DNA from 4 places in the Chryseobacterium sp. SIMBA_029 genome. Region 4 is predicted to be linked to each of the others. Evidence: riboswitches for the same ligand, from Rfam matches in the RefSeq annotation. Region 4 holds a riboswitch; each other region holds the start of a gene.
The links. Region 4 has a riboswitch for cobalamin ahead of SB679_RS12145 (TonB-dependent receptor plug domain-containing protein). Riboswitches for the same ligand answer to the same signal wherever they lie in the genome.

Region 1: linked by a shared signal. The riboswitch ahead of SB679_RS04850 (TonB-dependent receptor) and the one ahead of SB679_RS12145 (TonB-dependent receptor plug domain-containing protein) in region 4 are both predicted to bind cobalamin.
Region 2: linked by a shared signal. The riboswitch ahead of SB679_RS11610 (acyl-CoA thioesterase) and the one ahead of SB679_RS12145 (TonB-dependent receptor plug domain-containing protein) in region 4 are both predicted to bind cobalamin.
Region 3: linked by a shared signal. The riboswitch ahead of SB679_RS15655 (T9SS type A sorting domain-containing protein) and the one ahead of SB679_RS12145 (TonB-dependent receptor plug domain-containing protein) in region 4 are both predicted to bind cobalamin.

Annotation. Positions count from the first base shown of each region.
Region 1 is NZ_JAWRXA010000002.1:364,869-370,877, reverse strand. It holds gene SB679_RS04865 (DUF5074 domain-containing protein) at 1-455, opposite strand, end outside; gene SB679_RS04860 (cell surface protein) at 487-1,695, opposite strand; gene SB679_RS04855 (YncE family protein) at 1,709-2,845, opposite strand; gene SB679_RS04850 (TonB-dependent receptor) at 2,842-4,860, opposite strand; cobalamin riboswitch at 4,969-5,154, opposite strand; gene SB679_RS04845 (transporter) at 5,585-6,009, opposite strand, start outside.
Region 2 is NZ_JAWRXA010000005.1:363,150-369,158, forward strand. It holds gene SB679_RS11585 (uracil-DNA glycosylase) at 1-30, opposite strand, end outside; gene SB679_RS11590 (hypothetical protein) at 61-363, opposite strand; gene SB679_RS11595 (GNAT family N-acetyltransferase) at 408-917, opposite strand; gene SB679_RS11600 (endonuclease MutS2) at 1,004-3,151, shown strand; gene SB679_RS11605 (hypothetical protein) at 3,425-4,225, shown strand; cobalamin riboswitch at 4,278-4,458, shown strand; gene SB679_RS11610 (acyl-CoA thioesterase) at 4,571-4,954, shown strand; gene SB679_RS11615 (HD domain-containing protein) at 5,109-5,699, opposite strand; gene SB679_RS11620 (XAC2610-related protein) at 5,702-6,009, opposite strand, start outside.
Region 3 is NZ_JAWRXA010000008.1:121,368-127,376, reverse strand. It holds gene clpP (ATP-dependent Clp endopeptidase proteolytic subunit ClpP) at 1-494, shown strand, start outside; gene SB679_RS15655 (T9SS type A sorting domain-containing protein) at 574-1,683, opposite strand; cobalamin riboswitch at 1,770-1,955, opposite strand; gene SB679_RS15650 (esterase-like activity of phytase family protein) at 2,213-3,475, shown strand; gene tpiA (triose-phosphate isomerase) at 3,542-4,303, opposite strand; gene SB679_RS15640 (GxxExxY protein) at 4,371-4,748, opposite strand; gene SB679_RS15635 (S9 family peptidase) at 4,784-6,009, opposite strand, start outside.
Region 4 is NZ_JAWRXA010000006.1:69,518-75,526, reverse strand. It holds gene SB679_RS12155 (CCA tRNA nucleotidyltransferase) at 1-763, shown strand, start outside; gene SB679_RS12150 (hypothetical protein) at 927-1,979, opposite strand; gene SB679_RS12145 (TonB-dependent receptor plug domain-containing protein) at 1,991-3,823, opposite strand; cobalamin riboswitch at 3,855-4,032, opposite strand; gene cdd (cytidine deaminase) at 4,147-4,629, opposite strand; gene namA (NADPH dehydrogenase NamA) at 4,733-5,785, shown strand; gene SB679_RS12130 (DUF2752 domain-containing protein) at 5,810-6,009, shown strand, end outside.

The DNA of each region.
Region 1 (6,009 bases), on a different contig from region 4:
TAAGCCGAAGTATTTACAATTCCGTCAACTGGATAAAAAGGATATGTTACATTTCCGTTTTTGTACAGTGCATTTGAATTAGCACCATTCAAATCAAAACCAAACCCTCCAATGGCTGATCCGAACTGAGTTCCCTGATACAGCAAAGAGAAAAACCTGTGGTCAGCTTTTGCGATTGCTTTCAGCATATCTTCACCTGTTGCATTTCCGTTCCATCTGAATCCCCAGACCAAAGCATCGGGATTTTTACCATCATTCCATTGTACAACAAAAGCAGCTTCATTTGTTCCTGTTCCTACCCAATACTGAACATCAGCAAATGTAATAGCTGTAGTCGTCTGATTTTGAGTGGTCAGATTCTGAATGTCATTTCGGGGAACTCCCTGAACTTTTATCTGTGCATTCGTGAAAAATGCAAACAGCAAAAGCATTGTAAAAAGATAAAACTTTTTCATTTTCTAATTATTTTAAAAGTATTGTTGAATTTTAATTAAGATGAAGGTCATATGCTCCGGCAACTTCTGTTGAAACTTCTCCAAGCCAGCCTGCTTCCTGATTGACGCCGGTATATACTTTTATAAAGTCGATGCCCGGAAGTTTTACATAATGTCCGTTTTTGTCCACCGCCCAAGAAATATCAATATTGGAGGCTTCATCATTATTTGGTGCATTGTCCGCATAGCCGAAATCATACGACTTCCCTACCCAATAAGTCCCCGCTCCGCTTTGGTCGTAAAAATTATCTTTAAGCCTAGTTCCCAGGAAGCTGTAACTGGCATCTGAGATCCATAAAGGATAATAGCTTTGTGCATGGAAGGTATTTTTGGTTTTAAATCCTGAATTCCCATAATTATCTTCCCATTTGATGTACTCCACATCAGTCTGCCAAAGTTCACTTCCCGGAACGGTAGGCTTGTTTTCATTGGGTTTGAAGTAGGTTATATTGTAATTTTTAGTGGTTGTATTTTTAAAGTATTCACTTCCCGCGATCTCATACCATTCGTCATCATCAGGTTTACCGTTTCTGTTTTTGTCATAAGCCACCATGACAATTCCCGGCTCGCAAGATCCTGATCTGGGATCGTTGGCATCATTTCCCCAGAAAGCATTTCCCAGAATTTTAAAATCTCTCCCATCCAGGTTTGGAATGGTATGATCGAAACCCACTGTAACATAACCACCATAGCCTCCTAAAGTAATCATGGAAGAATTCCCTCCTACCAGGGATTCTTTGGCTTTTTGAATCATCTGGGCAGCATTGCTTCCGGAAATATATTCGGGAATTTCATTCGTAAACTGCCCTACACCAGGACGAAAATCAAAAACATTGGAAATGTATTTGCTGTAAGGAGTTTGCTCCTGTTTTACAATGATGGTTGATTTGTATGTTTTTACGATTCCATTCACTTCCACTTTCAAGGTTAAAGGATAGGTATTCGCTATATGACTAATAAAATCCAGGTCTGAATTTTCAGAAATAATAGAATCATTGATAATCCAGGTCAGTTTTCCATCAACTTTAGGATCAATATTTAAAATTTTCAGGCGGTCTATCGTGTAAGAATCCTTAAGAACTACCGAAGGAACCGTAACTTCTGCCACTACCTCATCGGTGTCGCTTTTACAGGCTACTGTCCCTATTAAAACAGAAGACAAAAGCACCGTTTTTATCATCGTAAGAGTTTTTCTTTCCATTTTTTTGATTTAATTATTTATATAAAAAGACGAAATGAGCGGGAATATTACCCCCTTCAGTCTTCCATTTGAATTTTCCGGTTTTATCAAAACAGTAGACATACCCCGTTGAAACATAATTCCGGGCATCGGTAAGATAAATATCCTCAGTGATTGGGTTTACCGCTATTCCATAAGGTGTTTTAATGGCATCTACATATTGCTGATCAATAATTTTGTTGGAAATGATCTGCTCAGTCTTCACATCGATAATTCCGAAGGATTTTGTGTAAGAATGGGTGTTGTAGTTGAATTCATTCCCGTAATAATAGAGCTTGTCATTCACGATGGTCATTTCGCTTACGGCAATATGAAAATCTTTTTTCACCACACCGGTCGCAGCATCTACGAGGAATAAACTGGATGGGATATTGTAATAATCTCCTCTGGACGTCACATACAGATCTCCGTAATTATCTTTTTTAATATGGTGAAGGTTGATGGCTACGTCTATTTTCTTGGTTTCTTTAAATGTCGAAAGATCCACCACAGAAACCGTTCTGTCATAATTAGGAAATTTATATCCTCCTGAATTGGCTACAAAAAGCTGATTTCCTATAATTTCCATTTCCTCAGGCTGGTAACCTACTGTAACTTCCCGCTGGATAGAAAGAGAGACGGTATCTATTTCGGCTACTTTTCCTAATGGTGCGTTGGGATCAAGAGAAACAGGACCCGCATAGCTTGATGCGTAGGCTTTTCCATCTTTAAACGTAATGTATCTGCAATTTTCCAGCTGAATGGTTTTAAGACGTTTCGCCGTCTTTGCATCCAGTACTTCAATTTTGTTGGAAACATTAATCACTGCATACATCTTACTTCCGTAAATCTGAATATCATTCCCTACATCTCCCAATTCTTTTACGACAGTCGGGTTGATCTGTGCATAAATATTCCGGTGGTAGATTCCGGTTTTATAATCAAAAAAATCCAGGGTCGCTTTATTGGTTCCCATATTTCCTTCGTTCAGCAAATAAAATCCTTTGATGGGAAGATCTCCTTCAGCCGGGATAAGGTAATCCAGCTCTTCACGGTCAACATATTCATCGGTTCTGCAGGAAAGAACAGCAACAAACAGTAAGGCCCACAGGCAAAAATTGAGTTTTTTCATAAGGTATAGCTTAGAGTGAGTCTGAAATTTCTTCCGGGCATCGGATAACTCAGCACGACTTCATAGAATTGGTTTAGGACATTATTAACTTCCAGGCTGGTTTTAAACTGATGCCCCTTCCATCTGAATTTTTTCTGAACGGAAAGATCATGGGTATACCAAGGCTGCACATGATTGGCAGGTATGTTATTCTGATTGATGTCATACCTTTCCCCTACATACATAAAACTATAGTTGAAGGCCCAGTCTTTATAATCCGCCATCAGCGTAAATGTTCCACTGTGCCAGGGCGTATACGGAATCTGATCTCCGAAATAGGATTCTTCTCTGCTGGTAAAATCGCGTGCACTTTGGAAGGTATAACTCAGCAAAGGTTTTACCGTTACATTTCCCAGCTTCAGTTCTCCCTGGATATTGACATCAGTCCCTATAATTTCAACTTCTCCCAGATTATACATTGACCACCGGAACATACTTCCGTTGGGTGCCGCAATAATCTTGTTCTCTACTTTATTAAAATAGCCGTCTACTTTTACATACCATCCTTTAAAGACCGGATGATCATACAATTTTTGGTAAGTAAATCCCAGATTATATTGGTTGGTAAATTCAGGTTTCAGGAAGGTATTTCCAATATTTGTATAATACAGATCGTTGAACGTTGGCATCCTGAAAATACGTTTATAAAAAGCTCTTACAATAAAATCTTTACCATCGAAAGGCTGATAGCTTAAAAATGCAGCCGGTGTCCATTCAGCTTTATCCGGAGATTTGGTGTTGAGCTCTACTTCTTCGTGAACAAAAGTTCCTAATAAGCTTCCCAAAAATTTAAGTCTGTTCCAGTGATAGGTGGTGGCAAAAGCTACCAGTGAAGTGTACCTTGTAGGGTAAGAGAATAATTTGAGATCCGAGTCCAGCATATTATACTGGAAATCTGCGCTTGCACTTACCTCCCAGTTAGGATTGATCGTATACAGACTGGAAGAAGACAAATACACTTCCTTCTGAATATATTGATTGTTTATTTTTATGGAAGAAAGCGTATCGACAAAATGAGTATAGTCGTAAGCAAATTTTGCTTTGAACTGGGTTTCCAGTTTTGGGAATATTTTTTTCCTGAAATTACCCTGCACAAAATAATTTTCATCTATCAGGCGTTGTCCCCTTGCCCCGAAACGGTTATTGACAATAGCCCCGGGGATTCCGCGGTTTGATATATAGCCATATCCTCTTACATTCCAGCTTCCGTTATTCATTGTTCCGTTAAAACTGGTTTCAAAACGCTTTGCCCGGATATCCGAATCGTATCTTTTCGCAATAGTATCATTGGCGATCTCACCGTCAGGATATTTCCTGGTATACCGGAATTTATAGATCCCGTCACTCTGCATAAATTCTGAACTGAAACTGGCCGATACTTTATCAGAAATCTTCTGCTCCACCCGAATCGACGGATTGAATAAGTCGATGGAGCTATTTTTTACCCTGATCGTCAGATTGGTTTTTCTTCCGTTTTTAAAACTTGGTGTTTTAGGCTGCAGGTAAATAGATCCTGAAGAACCAAAATCTTTGGCCGGCTGGAAAATTTCACTTTTCTGTCCGTTGTACAGCGAAATTTCTTCAAGATCATCTAAAGAAAACCGTCCTAAATCTACTAAGCCGTTCTGGGCATTCCCCAATTGGATTCCATCATAAAAAACACCGACGTGCTGGCTTCCCATACTTCGGATGTTAATCGTCTTCAACCCTCCTATTCCGCCATAGTCTTTAATCTGGACACCGGAAAAATACCGCAGGGCATCTGCCACCGAATGACTGTTAAGCCTTTCTAATTGCTCTCCTGACAACGTTTGTGCAGGAAGGATTTCTTTAAGATTTTTTTTATAGAGATCGATCTGAAGAATTTCTTTTTCCCTGAGGCTGTCCTTCGACTGGGAAAATAAAAACTGCCCTGTTATCACAAGAATTGCAGTAACTGATCTGTAAAATTGAGAAGTACTATATTGTATTACCATTAGCTCACTTGAATAATGATAACGCTAATGGATATGGGAAAACCATGACAAAGCACAGCTTTAAACTGCACAAAATCAATGATGTCCTAAGCTTTATTCCACGAAAGCGTCAAACGTTAATTGTCCGGCAGGTCTTCTGACTTACTCCATTTTTGAAATCCTTCCCATTTTACAACAGTGGATATATTCTTCAAAAACTTTGGTTTGGAGCTTACAGCAGCGGGTCTGTTCCGGATTTTCACCGGATTCCCTTTTAAGCGCTTTTTATGGCGCACCAGATTCCGGCAAAGATAGAAAATTATTAAGATATCCAATAAAAGGCTTAATAAATTAATTTTCAATAGGATAAATACAAATCCCAAGATAATCTGTCTCCTATTAAAAACTTAAAGTGTCGTTTTTATCTAAAAATTTTCTATAAAAAAACCTTACAGATTCTTGAAATCTATAAGGTTTGTACTCCAGCTTGTTTACACTTTTAATTTTACCCACAATGCCATAAAAGCTTTTTAAACATTTTAGCTTTTTAAGGTTAAATGATTACGTATACTAAGTTCAGCTAAGTGTAAAAAATCATATTTTTATTCATCATACAGAAAATAATCTGCTTAATTAGAGCCATCTGCGCGAGCTAAAACATAATCATCTGTGAAATGTGTAAAATCTGTGGTCATAAAATTTAAACCACCTTAATTTTTTAATCTTAAATCTACATCATTTCACGTCAAATTCCCACATTGATAAACAGGCTAAATCTGGATTTTGCTTCAATATCGCCTCCTGCCAGATTGGAATAGGCAGGCAGCATCACTTCTCCTCCTAAACTCAGGTTTTTATAAGCTGCTTCAAAGCCAAGTTTTCCATATAAAGCACTGCCCGCGGTATTGGGCAGCACTTCATTAAACTGTCTGTTTCTGTCATACACTTCACCCTGAAGTCCGCCTTTTCCGGAAACAATCACCTTTTCATTTCTGTAAAGCTGATAAAATCCTGCCGCTGCATAATTCCATTGACTTCCAAATCGGTAGTGTTTTTTATTTTCGGTTTTAACAGCGTAATCCGTATTGAAGAGTATTGCCAGTTTATTTTTTTGATATTTATAGTTCAAAACCATCTGATAATCCCAGCTTCCGGTTCCCAGCTGAAAAC
Region 2 (6,009 bases), on a different contig from region 4:
TATGGGGGCTAAAATTTCTGTCCAGGTCATGTGTATTGATTTGATAATTTGAAAAATTGTTTAATTAATGGGTATCAATTCTAAATATTGATCTTTTCCAAATGTGATATAAAATAATGCCAAAAATGGATTTCTACCACTTAAATTAAACCTTAAAGTTTCATCAGAATTTATTTTTAAATGAATCGGATTTGAACGACACCAATCAATTTTAGCTCTCAATCTATATTCTCCTTCATCAATTTCAAATTCTTTGGATTCACCATCTGCAATATCTCCTATTTTTTTATCATCCAAATAAATGCCTATTGATCTCAATTTGTTTGAATATTCTGATGAGCGATTGATAATTATTTTTGCCATTTTACAGTAATAGATTTAATAAACTCACTTTACGAATGACAAAATTATACGTTTTTCTTCAAACTAAAAACCAAATTATCAGGAAAACCTTCATCTTTCCTTCCCTCTTCCAACACAAATTGATGTTTTAAAAGAAGTCCTTTCGAGTTTTCATTGAACTTATTCGTCATTGCTACTATTTCCTGCAACTGTAAATCATTAAAGCCAAAATCTATAACTCCGGCCAATGCTTCCGACATAATTCCTTTTCTATGATACTCGGGTAATAATTCATATCCTACTTCTGCTTGTTTTCTGTCTTCGGTAAATTTCCAAAGACAAATAGTTCCGATAAGATTCGGCTGGTCTTTTAAAGAAATTCCCCAATAAAAAGTCTCCTTATTTTTGGTTCTTTCTTTAATGGTCAAAATAAATTGCAGGGCATCGTAATTATTTTTCGGAGAATTTCTCTGAACGAATTGATTGATCACCTCATTGCTTCGAATCCGTAAAATATCTTCAACATAGCTTTCGTTAATTTCTTTTAAAACCAAACGGTCTGTTTCTAATTTCATATTTCAAATGTACTAAAACCACCGCATTCAAAGATTATCTCAATTTCAAATTATTGCATTCATAATTTTCTCACTAAATTTGCACTGTGTATATAAATAAAGAAGATTTAAACGAATTAGAGTTTCCGCAATTGCTCGCGGAAATTTCTCCTTTGGCCTATTCTCCGAAAACGAGAGAAAAAATTCTTCAACTTCGTCCCATGGAAATTGACGAGGCAGAACTTTCATTGAAAAAAACGTCCGAATATCTGTCGAGTTTTGAAAGTTCAAATGCGATTCCGTTTGATGAATATGAAGATATTGAAAGTGAGCTGAAGCTAATGCTGATCGAGAATTACCGTCTTGAAAATAATGCTTTCATCAGAATAAAAACCATCACGGAACAAATAGGAAAACTGAAGAAGTTTTTCCCAACCATGCCGGACACCTTCCCTAATTTAATGGAAGATGCAGCGGTACTGGAATTCAGAAAAGAAATCATTGATAAAGTTGATAAGGTCTTTAACCGTTTTGGTGAGGTAAAAAGTGAAGCTTCCCCCATATTAAAAACATTGAGAGCGGAAATCCAGCAGGCTAAAAAAGCCATTCAGGAAAATTTCAACCGTGTTCTGTTTAATTATGGACAAAGTGATTTTCTGGATGATATCCGGGAAAGTATTATTGAAGACCAAAGAGTTTTAGCAGTAAAATCTGCCTACAAAAAAAGAGTTCCTGGAAGAGTGCTCGGACTTTCTAAAACAGGTTCTATCACGTATATCCAACCGGACAGCGTGGTAAAACACTATTTCAAACTTCGTGAAGATCAAGAGGAGGAAAAGAAAGAAATTGATAAAATCCTAAGAAATCTTACAGCAGAATTAGCGGAATTCCAACCTCAGCTATGGAAATATCAGAAATATATTTTTGATCTTGACCTTACGAGAGCCAAAGCCAAATTTGCCGAAATGATTAATGGGATCCTACCAAAGATCAACCATCATAAAACGCTACGGTTAAAAGATGCCTATCATCCTTTGTTATGGCTGAGAAATAAAGTGGAAAACAAAACAATTTTCCCTCAGAGCCTTACATTGACCGATCATAACAGGATTATCTGTATTTCCGGGCCGAATGCCGGTGGAAAATCGATCACGCTAAAAACTGTCGGATTGCTGCAGCTGATGATCCAGAGTGGTCTTTTAGTTCCTGTCCATCCAAAATCTGAAATGTTTTTCTTTAAGAAGATCATGACGGATATCGGGGACAACCAATCGATCGAAAACCATCTTTCCACTTATTCTTCAAGATTGAAGAAAATGGCAGGAATCATCCGTGAATCGGATGCTGATACGCTGTTGCTGATTGATGAATTCGGAACAGGTTCTGATCCTGAATTGGGTGGTGCCCTGGCGGAAAGTTTCCTTGAATTTTTCTACGACAAGAAAAGTTTCTCCATCATTACCACGCATTATACCAATATCAAACTCGTAATAGAACAACTTCCCAATGCTGAAAATGCAGCAATGCTGTTTAATGAGGAAACATTGGAACCGTTGTATAAACTTGAAGTGGGACAGGCCGGAAGTTCATTTACGTTTGAGGTTGCTGAGAAGAATAAAATCCCAAGGTTTATTATCCATTCTGCAAAGAAAAAAGTAGAACACGACATTGTGAATCTGGATAAAACGATTGTAAAGCTTCAGCAGGAAAAATATGAGGTTGAAAAACTGAAAACTGATCTTGCGGAACGAAAAGAATCTGTGGAAGACAAACGTGATAATCTACAAAAGCTTAATGAGCAGCTTCAGCAAAAATTGTTCAGCTTTCAAAAGCTGTATGAGGATGAACACCGCAAACTTCAGTTCGGAAATAAGATCGAAACTTTTATTGACAGCTATGTAAAAGGGAAATCACGAAAAGACGTGGTGAAGGATTTTGTAAAACTGCTGGAACAGGAAAAGTTCCGTAAAGTAGGCGCCGATAAAGATGAAACGAAACGTATGCAGGTGGTAAAAAGAAAAATTACCCAGCAGCTGAAGAAAGAAGACGTCATTGAAAAGATTGCTGAAACGAACGAAAAAATTGAAGAAAAACGCAAAAGCGACCGTGAAGTCTGGATGAAAATCGGCCAGCGGGTACGTATTACCGGAAGCACCAGTGTGGGAACCATAGAAAAGATCTCAAAGAATAAAGTTATTGTGAACTATGGAACATTCAAAACCACGATTAATGCTGATGAACTGGAAAGAATTTAATGGTTTACAACCTATTATATAAACAAAAAGCGCTGATGAATCAGCGCTTTTTTTATTGTTATTTTTTGATCCACTTTAATCGGGTAGAGTTGATAGACTAATACGATTAATAATAAAATATCCTATTTACAAGTTAAGAATATCAATTATTATCAGAAATTTTATTATTCTTCTAGATTTCAGATCAGCTTTTCAGATATGGCATTATAATTATGATTTAGATACTTACCGAAAAGCATTTAATTTATATATTTGAAGAGTCAAAAATTTTTCATGATGATTTCTGTAAACAAAGTATTCTGCCTATCTATTTTCAGTGTTTTTTCTTTGGCTTCTGTCAAAGGTCAGCAAAAAGTTCCTTTTGGAGTAGTAAAAGCTGAAGAAGGATATGCCAACGTACGTGTTCATAAAGATAACTACAGAAAGATTGTAGACAAGATCCGTATGCGTAAAGGGGATGTTTTTGTATATGTAAAACCGGCCCCGGGAGAAACGGAATGGATATGGATCAAATATCCTGAAAAACAGGATGCCGACAAACCTTTTGTACGGTATGAAGATCTTGACAAAGAAGGTATGGTGAATAAAGAACGTATTGCTTTTATAGACCAGCTGCCTCAATACACTCCTTCCAAATCCAAAAACGGAAGATCACTCATTTTTGTAGATAACAGCAATCCGAAAATACCGGCCGCCCAAAGAAGTAAAGTGGTTATCGATGTCTATCCTTCGAATGCCGGCTACCGTAAACAGGAGAAAGATGCCAACGGAAATATTCTTACGATCGATAAAATAAAGCCATGGGGAATCAGTAATGAACTGCCTGAAGGAATGACTGAGATCAAATCAATCAGAGTTCAGCAGCCGGGCAGAGGTTCTGTTTTTGTAAGGGAAGCGATCAAAAATATGTTTATGCCAACCATGGATTTCAATAATGTCGGAGTAACTGCACTGGACAACGACCATATCTTCCTATACATGATTAATGGAACCGGAGAAAACAGGTATACTTCACTTTGGACCATCAAAGAAGGAAGGGTCATCAGCCAGATTATTTATAAAAGTCCGGAATAATACTTCGTTATATTCTTATTATTCTTATTTTTGCCACTGAAAAGCATCATGCTTATTCATCATAGAAATGGGTTCTGCTTAACCGCTGATTAAAAGGGAACTGTGTGAAAATCACGGACTGTCGCGCAACTGTAAGTAACTAAAGTCTTGATCAAAAAATCCACTGTGCAAGCCATGGGAAGGAGATCAGGATGTTACAAGTCAGGAGACCTGCCTCTTTCGTTATACAAGAAACTTTCGCGGTTTGAAGTTTATTGGTCTGATGGATGGTTCAGGGATTTTATTATTCCTGTCTATATTCTGTTTGTCCCAATACTGCTCATTCCGCATTAATTAATAATGAATATGACTACAGAAGAAAGAATTGAAGCATCCGAAACCAGAATTTTTAAAGCGGTTTTCCCTAACACTACGAATCATTACGATACCCTTTTTGGAGGTACTGCCATGCAGCTGATGGATGAAGTAGCTTTCATCACCGCAACCCGTTTCGCAAGAAAAAGAGTGGTAACGGTAAGCAGCGATAAAATAGATTTTAAAAAACCTATTCCTGCAGGAACTATTGTGGAACTGATCGGAAAGGTTTCCCACGTAGGAAAAACGAGTATGAAAGTAAATGTTGAAATCTACACCGAACAGATGTACTCTTATGAAAGAGAAAAGGCCATTGTAGGAGATTTTACTTTTGTGGCAATTGATGAATTTAAAAAACCTATTCAAATCTTGTAAGGATTTATTTAACAATACTTTACAATCCTTTAGTCACTGTAAAATACTATATAAACCTGTATGAAAGTGCACTCTAAAAAAATTCTAAGTATTGAATCAGTTTCGGCGGCCTTTGGCCGCCGAAACTGATTCATAGAATAAAAAATTCGTATAATTATTTCAATACCTTTTCAGTATCCAAGCTTTTGATCAACAATAACTGAAAAGCCTCTCCCATTTCATCAGAAGCTCTGGTAATGGCATTTTCAAGCATATTTCGGATCTGATTTTCGGTTACTTTAGCTTCGGTCCAGCTTTTCCCGGAAGTATGGGAATTCAGGATAAAAGGCATAATTCGGTCTATGGCACAGGCAAAAATAGCATCCGGAGTTTCCTCTTCTTCAAATTCAAGCCATAAATTAAAAAACTCTGAACGTAAAGGTTCATCCAGAATCCCGAAAATATTTTGTGCTGATTGTTTCTCTCTTTCAAACTTACCAATCATCGCTTTTTCATCAAAAAGGAAGGTATCTCCTGCTTCGATCTCCACAAGATCATGAATGGAAAGCATACGTATCACTCTCAACAAATCAATATCCGCCCTGTTTTTCGCATAAGGAAAAAGGATCTGCGCCAGGATAATAATCTGCCATGAATGTTCAGCCGTATTTTCCCTTCTTGAATCATCGGCATTGTAATTTCTTCTTTGTACATTTTTTAAAGCATCGACTGCTAAAATAAAATCAATCTCTTTCTGTATCTTCATTGTTACTCTTTATAATATTCTTTTATTGGATATTTTGTGGATTTGGCAACCCATTTATTATTTTTCAATTCCCTTTTTGTCACTTTTACGGTTTCATCGCCTCCCATTGCATCTTCTTCTAATTCATACACTTTTACCAATCCTTTTTTAGGAACAACAGCATATTCTGTGGTGAGATGCCAGCAGCAGCCGGATTTTGCATAAGTAACAATGCGTTTTCGTTCAGAATCCGTTTGAAACATTCCAAGATTTTCATAGGCAAGGCTTGTAAGCTCTTCACTCATTACAAATCGTTTCTTAGTAGAATTAA
Region 3 (6,009 bases), on a different contig from region 4:
CAGGAATTGATGATCAGGTTGCGAACATCATTACGGCGCAGCTATTATTCCTGGAAAGTGCAGATCCATCAAAAGATATTCAGATCTACATCAACTCTCCGGGGGGAAGTGTGTATGCTGGATTGGGAATTTATGACACGATGCAGATCATTAAACCTAATGTAGCAACGATCTGTACAGGTATTGCAGCTTCTATGGGAGCCGTATTACTGGTTGCAGGAGAAAAAGGAAAGCGTTCTGCGCTGAAACATTCAAGAGTAATGATTCACCAGCCTTCAGGAGGTGCACAAGGGGTGGCTTCTGATATGGAAATCAACTTAAGAGAGATGCTGAAGCTGAAAAAAGAATTGTATGATATCATCGCTGAACATTCAGGACAAACTTATGAATGGGTAGAGAAAGCATCAGACAGAGATTACTGGATGACTTCTGAAGAAGCAAAAAGCTTCGGAATGGTAGATGAGGTTTTACAAAGATCTGTTGAAAAGAAATAATTTTCTGCAATGAAAATAAGAAAGCGCACCAGACGGTGCGCTTTTTTTATGGAATATTTTTCAATAAAGATGGTGATGTTTATTGTTTAATCAGCTTCTGAATGATCGTTTGATGATCTGTTTTAATTTCAACAAAATAAATTCCTTTCACTAATGATTGGATATTGATTTTTTTACCCAGAGAATTCAGCACTTTCTGGCCGGAAACTGAGTACATATTGACTTCTTTTATATTTTCGTTACTATCAAGCTGGATAAAATCTGTCGCTGGATTTGGATAGATCTTAAAATTATTTTTATGGACAGATGCAACTCCGAGTGTGCTGTTAGTAGCTTCACTTGGCGTAAATGGCAGTCTTTGTCCGAAACTTAATCCTAACCAATCATTATTGATGAGCTGTATTTGTGACAAATTGGTCTGCCCTCTCCAGCTTGAAAGGTTTTTACCTTTATACAATTTCCATGTTTGCTGTCCCGATGGAGTTCCGTTGAAATTATGTAATGACAATCCGGCAATCTGATTACCGCTTACCGTATAATTGAAATACGGAGCCTGGGTTTTGATCATTTCTAAGGCTTGGGCCGCATTCAGACTTCCGTTGTATTGAATCCCGAAAACAAAAGAATCGGCATTTCCGTTGGAACTATTGGTTCCAAAATCAATAACGACTAAGCTTTTATGGGTGCCTGTCCCGATCCAGTTGACAATCTGACTGGAACTGTACCACGCAGAATGGTAAGCCGCAACAGGAGTTGATGGATATGTATAGTCAGGCTCGAATCCATAAGATATTCCGTACCATTTTCCATTAACAAGCGGGTCATTGTTTACCCCATTATTAAGCACCATATTTTCTGAATCCGGGCCAGACCAAGTAGACCAATAATCATCCAGACTCGGAATATGGTGGTTATAAGTAAGGCTGTACAAAAAACCGGACGGAATGTTAGCCTCAATACCAGGTTCTGCCGCTGCAATGCCATTGATGAGGTCTTCCATCGTTAGATTAGCTTCATCAAAACGATATCCCCATGCGTAAGAAGCCGGAGTATTATTATCATTAAAATCAGCGATGAAATACGCTTTTTTGGAGCCGGTGCCTACCCAGAATTTAATATCACTTTCTGTGAATTGGGCGGATAAAAACTGCATACAGAGCAGTAAGAAAAAAAGATAGTTTTTCTTCATGATATAATTAAATTAAAGTTTTATTCCCGAAACTTGATCTTTGGATATCGTCACTACAAAAGAGATTTTTTGTAAATGTTATATCAAAATTAAACAGCATCTAAGGCAGGTCTCCTGGCTTGCATCTTATAGTACACCTTCCCGGATGAGGATCCAGTGGCATTTCATACTACAAGTGAAATAGCTTACAGTTGCGGGTACAGCTCAGGATTATTATTTTACCTGATTCCCTATTATTGAACCGATGTTCAACCTTAAACGAGCGCAAAGATATTATTTAATTATTTGAAGAATATTTTGTTAATAATGGGCATTAACCTTCAAAAATAGCTTGTAATTGAGCTTTTCCGAATGAATATTTTTTTATTCACTAAGCAAATGAAAAGATTAATGGATTTATAGAATTGACCAGTTTGATTTTTCTGTTGATCATGTATTCATATTACATATTGATTCTTAAAATACAATTATCATTGCATTCAAGATCTGTTTATATGCAATGTCTACTTTCGCTGCCATAAAAGTAACTATGAAAAAAATACTATTTTCTGTACTTATACTTGCTGCTGTGTCAGCTTGTAAAGACGATGATACGATGATCAGTCAGGATATCAATTATGCTAAGCTTCCTCAGGAATTTCCTTTTTCAAAACTGGCAACTATTGGAGGGGTTGATGTCAACAACGGCGGCTTTGGTTCCGGTGCGGCAGCCCATCCTACCAGAAAAGGAGAATTTTATGTGATTACAGACCGTGGTCCGAATACGGATTATCTAAACGGGAAAAAATTCCTCACTCCAAATTTTACGCCTACCATTATGCATTTTAAAATCAATGCAGACGGAAATATTGAGGTCATTAAATATATCAAACTTAAAAATCCTTCAGGACAGCTGATCACAGGGCTTCCGAATCCAGTCGGAATGGGAAGTACAGGTGAAGTTGCCTATGACGCTTCCGGAAATGTACTGGGAACCGATAATTATGGATTAGACAGTGAAAGTATTGTCGCTGCTGTAGACGGGACATTTTGGGTATCCGATGAATATGGACCGCATATCGTTCATTACAGTGCAGATGGAGTGGAGCTGGAAAGAATCAGCCCGATAGGGGTTAATACAGGACCCAGAAAACTGCCTGCCGTATTAGCAAAAAGAAAAGCCAACCGCGGGATGGAAGGACTTTGCATCACACCGGACGGAAAAACATTGGTAGGAACAATGCAATCGACGATGTATGTTCCGACAAAGGCATTGGCAACGAATACTACTTTGACCAGAATTGTAACTTTTGATATTGCAACCGGCCAGACTAAACAATATTTATACAAACAGGATGGCGGTGCGTCCGATTCTGTCTGCGATATTACAGCATTAAGCAGCACTGAATTTCTGGTGATTGAAAGAGACGGAAATTTTGGTTCGCAGGGAGGACTTAAAAAAGTATACAGAATTAATATAAGCGGAGCTTCTGATGTGAATGGAACTGATCTTGCCGCTGTGGATGGAATGAAAATTAATGGAAAAGCTTTGGAACAGTCTACGTGGGCAGAGATTACTACGGCAGGATTAAAACCTGTTACCAAGACGTTAGCGGTAGATCTGGTAGCAAAACTGGGCTACGAGCATGATAAGTTTGAAGGAATTGTTTATTTGGGAAATAATAAACTGGCAGTTTTCAATGATGATGATTTTGGAGTAGTCGATGACGGAAGTGGAAATCCAAAGGCGAAAATTCTTCCTAAAACAGGGAAAGTAGATAAGGGAACGATGTATGTAGTCGATATTCAATAATTAGATTTTTAAACGAAAAGGGCGGAATTTTTAATTCCGCCCTTTTTATGTTTTTGTTGGTTTTTATTATGAATTAAAACCCTCAATAATTTTAGAGAAATCTTCTAATTTCAAGGCTGCACCACCAATTAAACCACCATCAATATCCGGTTGAGAGAATATTTCTTTAGCGTTGTCTGGTTTTACAGAACCTCCATATAAGATCGAAACCTCATCCGCAACCTCCTGACCGTATTTTGCAGCAATGATGCTTCTGATGTGAGCGTGGATTTCCTGAGCCTGTTCCGGACTTGCCGTTTCTCCTGTTCCAATAGCCCAAACCGGTTCGTAAGCAATAACCACTTTTTTGATTTCTTCAGCAGAAAGCGTGAAAAGGGCAACTTCAGTCTGGTTTTTTACCACTTCGAAATGCTGACCTGCTTTTCTTTGCTCTAACGTTTCACCGTTACAATACACAGGGATTAATCCTTTGTCTAGTGCTAATTTTATTTTTCTGTTGCAGTGAGAATCTGTTTCTCCATGGTACTGTCTTCTTTCTGAATGGCCGATTAAAGAACCGGTTGCTTCAATAGATTCCAGCATGTCTGCAGACAATTCTCCGGTATAAGCACCACTTTCATGCTCGCTCATATCCTGGGAGAATACACCGATCTCATCTTTTTCGAAGATGTCTTTAGCCATCATCAAATAGATAGACGGCGGAGCAATCCATACTTCACACTGGGTAGCGTTGTTATTTTTATAGCTTAGTAATTGGATCATTAATTGCTGAGCATCAATTACATTTTTGTTCATTTTCCAGTTTCCTGCAACTATTTTTCTTCTCATAATTTTATCTGAATTTTTATTATTTTAATTCTTATCTCTCGCAGATTTTTTTGATTAAGCAGATTTTTTATAAATGGTTTACCACTCTTTTTATACTATCCAGTATATTAGATGTGTTGAAGTTAACCAGCAAGCCTAACTTTTTATCAGCTAATTTTAAATAGGTATAAAGCTGTTTATAGTGAACGCTATCTAACTCTTTTATAGATTTCAATTCTAAAATTACTTTATCCTCTACTAGAATATCAATTTTGAAATTAATGTCAAATTTTTTGTTGTTATAATAAACAGGAAGTACTACTTCGGACTTGACATTTAAACCATTTTCTTCTAATTCATATAATAAGATCTTTTGATATACAGATTCTAATAAGCCGGGACCTAATTGGTTGTAAACATTAAAAATACATTTACGAACAATATATGAAATTTCATTTTCCGTCATATTAAATCTGCGAAATTTGCTTAATCTGCGAGCTATTATTTACTTATTCCTTCTAATTTAAACATAAACGCATACACCAAAGCAAGATCCTTCAGGTAGTCGAATCTTCCTGAAGCACCGCCATGTCCATACGCCATGTCTGTTTTTAATAATAATACATTGTGATCGGTTTTCATATCCCTCAGTTTTGCCACCCATTTTGCAGGTTCAAAATACTGTACCTGAGAATCATGAAGTCCAGTTGTTACCAGCATGTTAGGATAGTTTTTCTTTTCTACATTTTCATACGGGGAGTATGATTTCATATAGAAATAGGCTTCCTTGTTGCTTGGATTTCCCCATTCGTCATATTCGTTGGTGGTTAATGGGATTGTTTCATCCATCATCGTATTCACAACATCTACAAAAGGAACCTGCGAAATAACGCCATTCCATAGAGTAGGTTTCATATTGACGATAGCACCCATCAATAAACCTCCTGCGCTTCCTCCCTGTGCATACAGGTGTTTTGGAGACGTGTATTTTTCTTTTACTAAATATTCTCCGGCATCAATAAAATCGGTAAATGTATTTTTCTTTTTCATCATTTTACCATCTTCATACCACTGTCTTCCCATTTCCTGACCGCCACGGATGTGGGCAATTGCAAAGGCAAAACCTCTGTCCAGAAGACTTAGCCTTGTACTGCTGAATGACGCATCCATAGAATTTCCATAAGAACCATACGCGTACAACAGCAATGGATTGTTCCCATCCTTCTTATATCCTTTTTTATACACAATAGAAATCGGGATTTTTGTTCCGTCTTTTGCAGTAGCGAAAAGTCTTTCCGTGGTATAATTATCTTTATTGTAGCCGCCTAAAACTTCCTGTTGTTTCAGTAATGTTCTTTTTCCAGTTTTCAGATCCTGCTCAAACTGAGAGCTTGGCGTGATCATGGAAGTATATCCGAAACGGAAATTATCAGTATTGTATTCAGGATTTCCTGATGCAGATACCGTATAAGTGGGTTCATCAAACTTCAGAAATTCTTTTTTACCTGTTTTTCTGTCAAAGATCACCAACTGTGAAAGGCCGTTTTGTCTTTCGCTGAAAACAAGATAATTTTTAAACTCGCTGATCCCTTCCATTAAGACTTCTTTTCTGTGCGGAATGAAATCTTTCCAGTTTTCAACTCCGGTTTTATCAAGAGGAGTTTCTACTACTTTAAAGTTAAGGGCATCCTTATTGGTGGTCACCAGGAATTTATCTTCCAAAGGCG
Region 4 (6,009 bases):
TTCTGAAAAACCTTCTATCGGTTTAGGACTGATGGAAGAGACCGGACTTTTACAACTGATCATCCCTGAATTAATAGAATTAAAAGGAATTGAAGAAGTAGAAGGACAAACCCATAAAGACAATTTCTACCATACACTGGAGGTGCTAGACAATATTTCGAAAAATACAGACAACCTTTGGCTTCGCTGGTCGGCATTGCTTCATGATATCGGAAAAGCACCTACGAAGAAATTTGTTGAAGGAACAGGCTGGACATTTCATGGTCATGAATTTTTAGGTTCAAAAATGACAAAAATGCTCTTCCAACGATTAAAACTGCCATTAGGACCCGATATGAAGTATGTTCAGAAAATGGTGAAACTTTCGTCTCGTCCTATTGCTTTAATCACAGATGATGCCTCAGATTCTGCATTAAGAAGGCTGTTATTCGATGCTGGTGAAGACCTGGAAGATCTTTTCACACTTTGTAAAGCCGATATTACCACCAAAAACTCCAGAAAGCAGGAAAGATTCAAGAAAAACTTTGAATATGTAGCGGTTAAGATCAAAGAAGTAGAAGAAAAAGATCAGGTAAGAAACTTCCAGCCGCCTATTTCAGGGGAAGAGATCATGGAAATGTTTGCCCTTAAACCTGGCCGCGAAATTGGAATTTTAAAAGAAAAAGTAAAAGAAGCCATTTTGGAAGGCGAGATCCCGAACGAGAAAGAAGCGGCAACAAAATTTGTGATTGCAGAAGCTGAAAAACTGGGATTACAAGTGTAAATAAAAATGTATAATACAACATAAAAACGGCCGGATCATTGATCCGGCCGTTTTTTTTATATCAGCTTATAAAAGAAATCCGGACGACTTCGAAGAAGCCGCCCGGAAAAAAACACAAATGATGAAAAAAAATAAAAAATTATATAAACGCCGAAGCGTAGATTTAGTTTTTATAAAAACCGTTCGTTGCAATTCCTGCAGTGAATGTTTTTAACAATGCTCCTGTACTGCTGTTATAAATGTTGATCTTGCTATCAGATGTAAAATTAGTAGTAGAAACATAGATGTTACTATCGATGATATCAAATCCATATAAAGTTCCTGTTGGTGCCGTGAACAGAGGGGTAGTAGGAACGGTTGTAGAACCTAAAGCCATGCTGTAAACTTTATTGTCGCCAGTTGAAAAATACAAAGTGTTATTGCTAATTCTTAATTTCTGAGCCTGTGGAATGGCAGTAAGAGTTGTTGCAGCAGCAGTTCCGTCTGTAGTATTGATCTTATAAATATAAGAATTGGTATTGTCAGAAGCCAATGCATATGCATTACCATTATAAGAAACAAGATCTCTGATAATTCCGTTGCTTGGAAGAGTTACAGTCTTGTCAACTACATTGGTGGATGGCTTTACAATAGAGATGGTATATCCTGTTGCAGTTTCGCCTGGAGCATATGTTACACCGTCAGTCTGTACCACGATGCTTCCGTTGGCCTCTACTACTTTTTCAGCTGCTCTGTCAAAATTGATGCTCTTTACAAAAGAATTGTCGCTGTTGTAAACATTCAGTTTATGTACACTCGCGTAATCGTTGTTGGTTACATAATATTGAGCTCCGGAAAATGCAATATATCTCGGGTTATCAAGATTACTCGTTACTGTAGAAACCTTTTTAAAGCTGTATCGGTTTACAATTTCAATTTTATTGGGAATATTACAAACCAGATAAGCATAATTTCCGCTGAAGCCTATCGTTTGAAAAACCTTACCTAACACTTCATTACTATTGTTGGCTGCATAGATTCCGTTATATACATTCCCCCAGTTATTGCTAATAAAAGAAACCTCAGAAGTCGGACTTGAGAAACCTCCTTCATTAGAGATAAGAACTCCGTTTTCATACGTTGTAGCGGTGGCTACAGTTTCATCATCATTGCTACAAGCAACATTGAAAAAAAGTGCCGAAGCAAATACAAAAGGTAAAATTTTTCTGATATTCATTATAATTTATTTTAAAAGTTGATATTTAAATTCACACTGTAATTCCTCTTTGGCAGCGGATAAGAAGCCATGGTGTAATAGATTTCATTAAAAATATTATTCACCTTGAATCCAACCGTATATTTTTTAAGAAATGTTCCTGAAATCCCTGCATTCATTACAAAATACGGATCCAGCGCGTCACTTCTTTTTTCTTCTGTATCAGTGTACGTAAGCCCGTTGAACATTCCCTGTACATAGATCCTCATAAAGTCATACTGATAATCAACATTTCCAAAAATCTTATGGAGAGGAACATACATCAGTTGCTTTTTATTTTCAAGATTGATCGATTTTGAATATGTATATCCTATACTTGATTTCAGGCTTTGTTTCCCGAATTTTCGGGCATATTCTACCTGCGATTCCAATCCGTAAGACTCTACCTTATGAGTATTAAAAGGAGCATAATACCCAAATTGAGTCTGCTGCCAGCTAATCAGATCACGGATCTTCATATAATAAGGCGTTACGGTAATTTTAAAATCTGATACTATAAAATGATTGCTCAGATCAGCCTGATAAGAAGTTTCGGGTTTCAAATCCTTATTTCCTCCCGGCTGCCAGTACAGGTCATTGAAAGAAGGAAATCTGAAATTCCTGGAAATATTAAGCTCCGTGCTGTACCATGTTGCAGCATTCCATTTTCCTGAAAAAGAAAACAAAACAGGAGAACTGATTCCCTCTACAAAATCCTTTTTTACACCCGCTTCAAAACGCAGATCTGATGCCGCAAAATAGCGAAGCAATCCCGCTACAGAACCTACATTTCTGCTCACCTTAGAAATCTGGGAAGTTCCCGTACCTTCAGCTTTATTCACCTGAAATTCACCGATGACATTCACATTCCATTTTGGACTCAGGAAATAATTGAAATCATTTTTTACAATATAATTTTTTCCTATCCCGCCACTTGTAGCAGGTCCATTGACGTTGGCAAAATATTGAAAATTCTCTTCCGTGTAAGCAGCCTTAAATGAATTGCTGAACTTTGACTGATTCCAGTCCCAGGAAAGAAGACTTCTGATATTTTGGGTTTCGTATTTTGTTTTGGTTTCACTTTCAAAAAGTACCGGATAATTCTGATTTCCATTAAAAAATTCAGAAATCCAGGAAATCTGATGATGAGGAGCCACTTTATAAGCACCGGCAATATTAAAAGTCGTATTAAAATATTTTCCGTTCTGATTGATATAGTTTCGGGCTTCTTTCACCTCATAATCATTCTCACTGATGGAATGATTTCCTGTAACTTTAATACTTAATTTATCATTACTGTAGGAACCTTTGATAAAATGAGTAAAAGTACCAAATGAAGCCGCTTCAGAAAATAAAGAAGTATGAAAACCTTTATTGAAATCCAGATTATTGTTAAGATGGATGCTTCCCCCAATAGCACCGCTGCCATAAATGACACTTCCGCCACCTGCTTTTATATCAAGCTGGTCATATCCAAACAAAGGAATATTGTTGACATCTCCCTGACCCAGAAAATTAGAATTAATACTGATTCCGTTCCATACAAAAGCCGTTTGTTGAGCCGTAGTTCCCCTAAAAGAAGGCGAAGAAACTGCACCACGTCCGTTTTCCTTAATATATACCGGAGTCTGGAAACGTAAAAGTTCAGAAAGATTGGTGGAATTTTTCTCTGCGTCTTCAAGGGTAAGAGTGTTCACCTTATGAAAAAGCTTCACTCTGTTCATTTGACTGTCGAAAATATAAACAGTATCGATCCCTTTCTCCTGTCCGGAAAGAAAGCAACCATAAGACGACAAAAGCAGTACTAAAGATCTTTTTATATCCATACTATTTTACTTTTCCTCCGAAAGCAATATATTTTTTAATTATAATTCTGGCAGGTCTCCTGACTTTCGCTTTCTACACCTTCCCGTATGTACAGTGGTTTTTCGTAGAATTTCTTGTTGCGATTTACAGTTGCGGGGACAGTTTGGGGTTTACACCCAATTCCCTATTAATTCCAAATATGCTGGAAACCAAAATTTTTGTAAAGATAAGTTTTTAAATGTATTAGACAAAAGGCAATACTGAACCGCTAATTTTCAACGCTGCAGCTATGTTTTACCTCTGTTTACAGAGATAGCAGAGGTGAAATAAGTGCCAGTTTGCCTTACAAAAACGTCGCATCAAAATAGAAAGGCAAAAGATCTTTAATAGAATGTACTTTTACCACTTCCTCATTCATGCTTGAAAAATAAAGGTCAATATTCTCGTTTTGTTTCGTTTCATATTCCATTAAACTCTGGCGGCATGCACCACATGGCGGGATTGGAGGATTTTTCTCATGAAACTCCTTGGGACCGCCCACCACGAAAATCTTTTTGATTTTCACCGTAGGAAAATTGGCTCCTATCCAAAAGAGCGCTGTTCTCTCAGCACAAAGCCCGGATGGAAAAGCGGCATTCTCCTGATTGTTTCCGGAATATATTTCTCCGTTTTCCAGCAGGACAGCACATCCTACAAAAAACTGAGAATAAGGTGCATAAGCGTTTTCACGGGCCTGTTTTGCTGTTTCGAATAATTTTTTCTCGATATCATTCAGTTCACTGCTATTTTTAAAATATTCGTAACCGATCTGTATGTCTTTTTTCATATATTGTAGGCCTAAAAAAGGGGGATAAAATTAGCTCTTTTTACTCAGGTGGGCAATATTATTTTATTCTTCCGGTATCTCTATTAAATTTCAAAAAAATAATATGTTATATACGCCAATAAAATTCAGAAACGTAGAGCTTAAAAACCGATGGGTAATGTCTCCCATGTGCATGTATTCTTGTGAAAACGGTATCGCCAATGATTTTCATTTCGTACACTACGGAAGCCGGTCGCAAGGCGGTACAGGTTTAATTATGGTTGAAGCTACTGGCGTAGAACCACGCGGACGAATTACCAACCATTGCATGGGAATCTGGAATGATGAGCAGGCAGGAAAACTGCAGAAAATTGTAGAATTCGTCCACAACAGGTCAGAAAGCAAAATTGGGATTCAGATTGCTCACGCGGGTAGAAAGGGGTCAACGTGGAATAATCTTCAGATTCCTATTGAAGAAGGCTGGGAGACCATTGCACCAAGCCCGATTCCTTACCATCCTACAGAAAGAATTCCGCACGTGTTGAGCGTTGAAGAAATCAAAGAATTAGTTCAGAATTTTAAAGATGCCGCAAAAAGAGCTGTACAAGCTGGTTTTGATGTCATTGAAATTCATGGAGCTCATGGCTATTTGGTTCATCAGTTTTTATCACCTCTTTCCAATGTAAGAACGGACGAGTATGGCGGAAGTTTTGAAAACAGGATTCGGTTTTTGCTGGAAATCGTGGATTCGGTGAATGAAGAACTTAGTGAAAACACTGCATTATTTGTAAGGATTTCCGGAACGGAATATGCTGAAAACGGCTGGGATGTTCAGGATAGTGTCAAATTAGCTGAAATACTGAAAGATCATGCTGTGGATTTAGTGGATGTTTCAAGCGGCGGGAATATTCATGGGGCGAAAATTTCTGTTTTTGAAGGGTATCAGGTTCCTTTTTCATCTCAGGTAAAAAATAATGGCGGGGTGAAAACCGGAGCTGTAGGATTAATTACGAATGCCGAGCAGGCAGAAGAGATCCTTCAAAAAGGAGAGGCAGACCTTATATTTGTAGCAAGGGAAATCTTAAGAAATCCTTATATTGCGGTACAGGGCTCTTTTGAAATGAAAGAAGAATGCTTTTTTCCACACCAATATTTAAGAGCGAAAATTTCTTCCTAAAATTTACATTGAACAAGCGGAAAAATGAAAATTGAAGACTTCATGCTGACCTGTCCCAGCAAAAAATTCCTGGGAATAGAATGCTTTGGTTGTGGCGCTCAAAGAGCTATAGTCATGGTATTGGAAGGTCGATTTTCTGAAGCATTTCATTTGTTCCCTGCCGTTTATACCCTGTTGATTTTTTTTGGAATGGTTGGAGTAAGCTTCATTGACAAAAAAAGGAA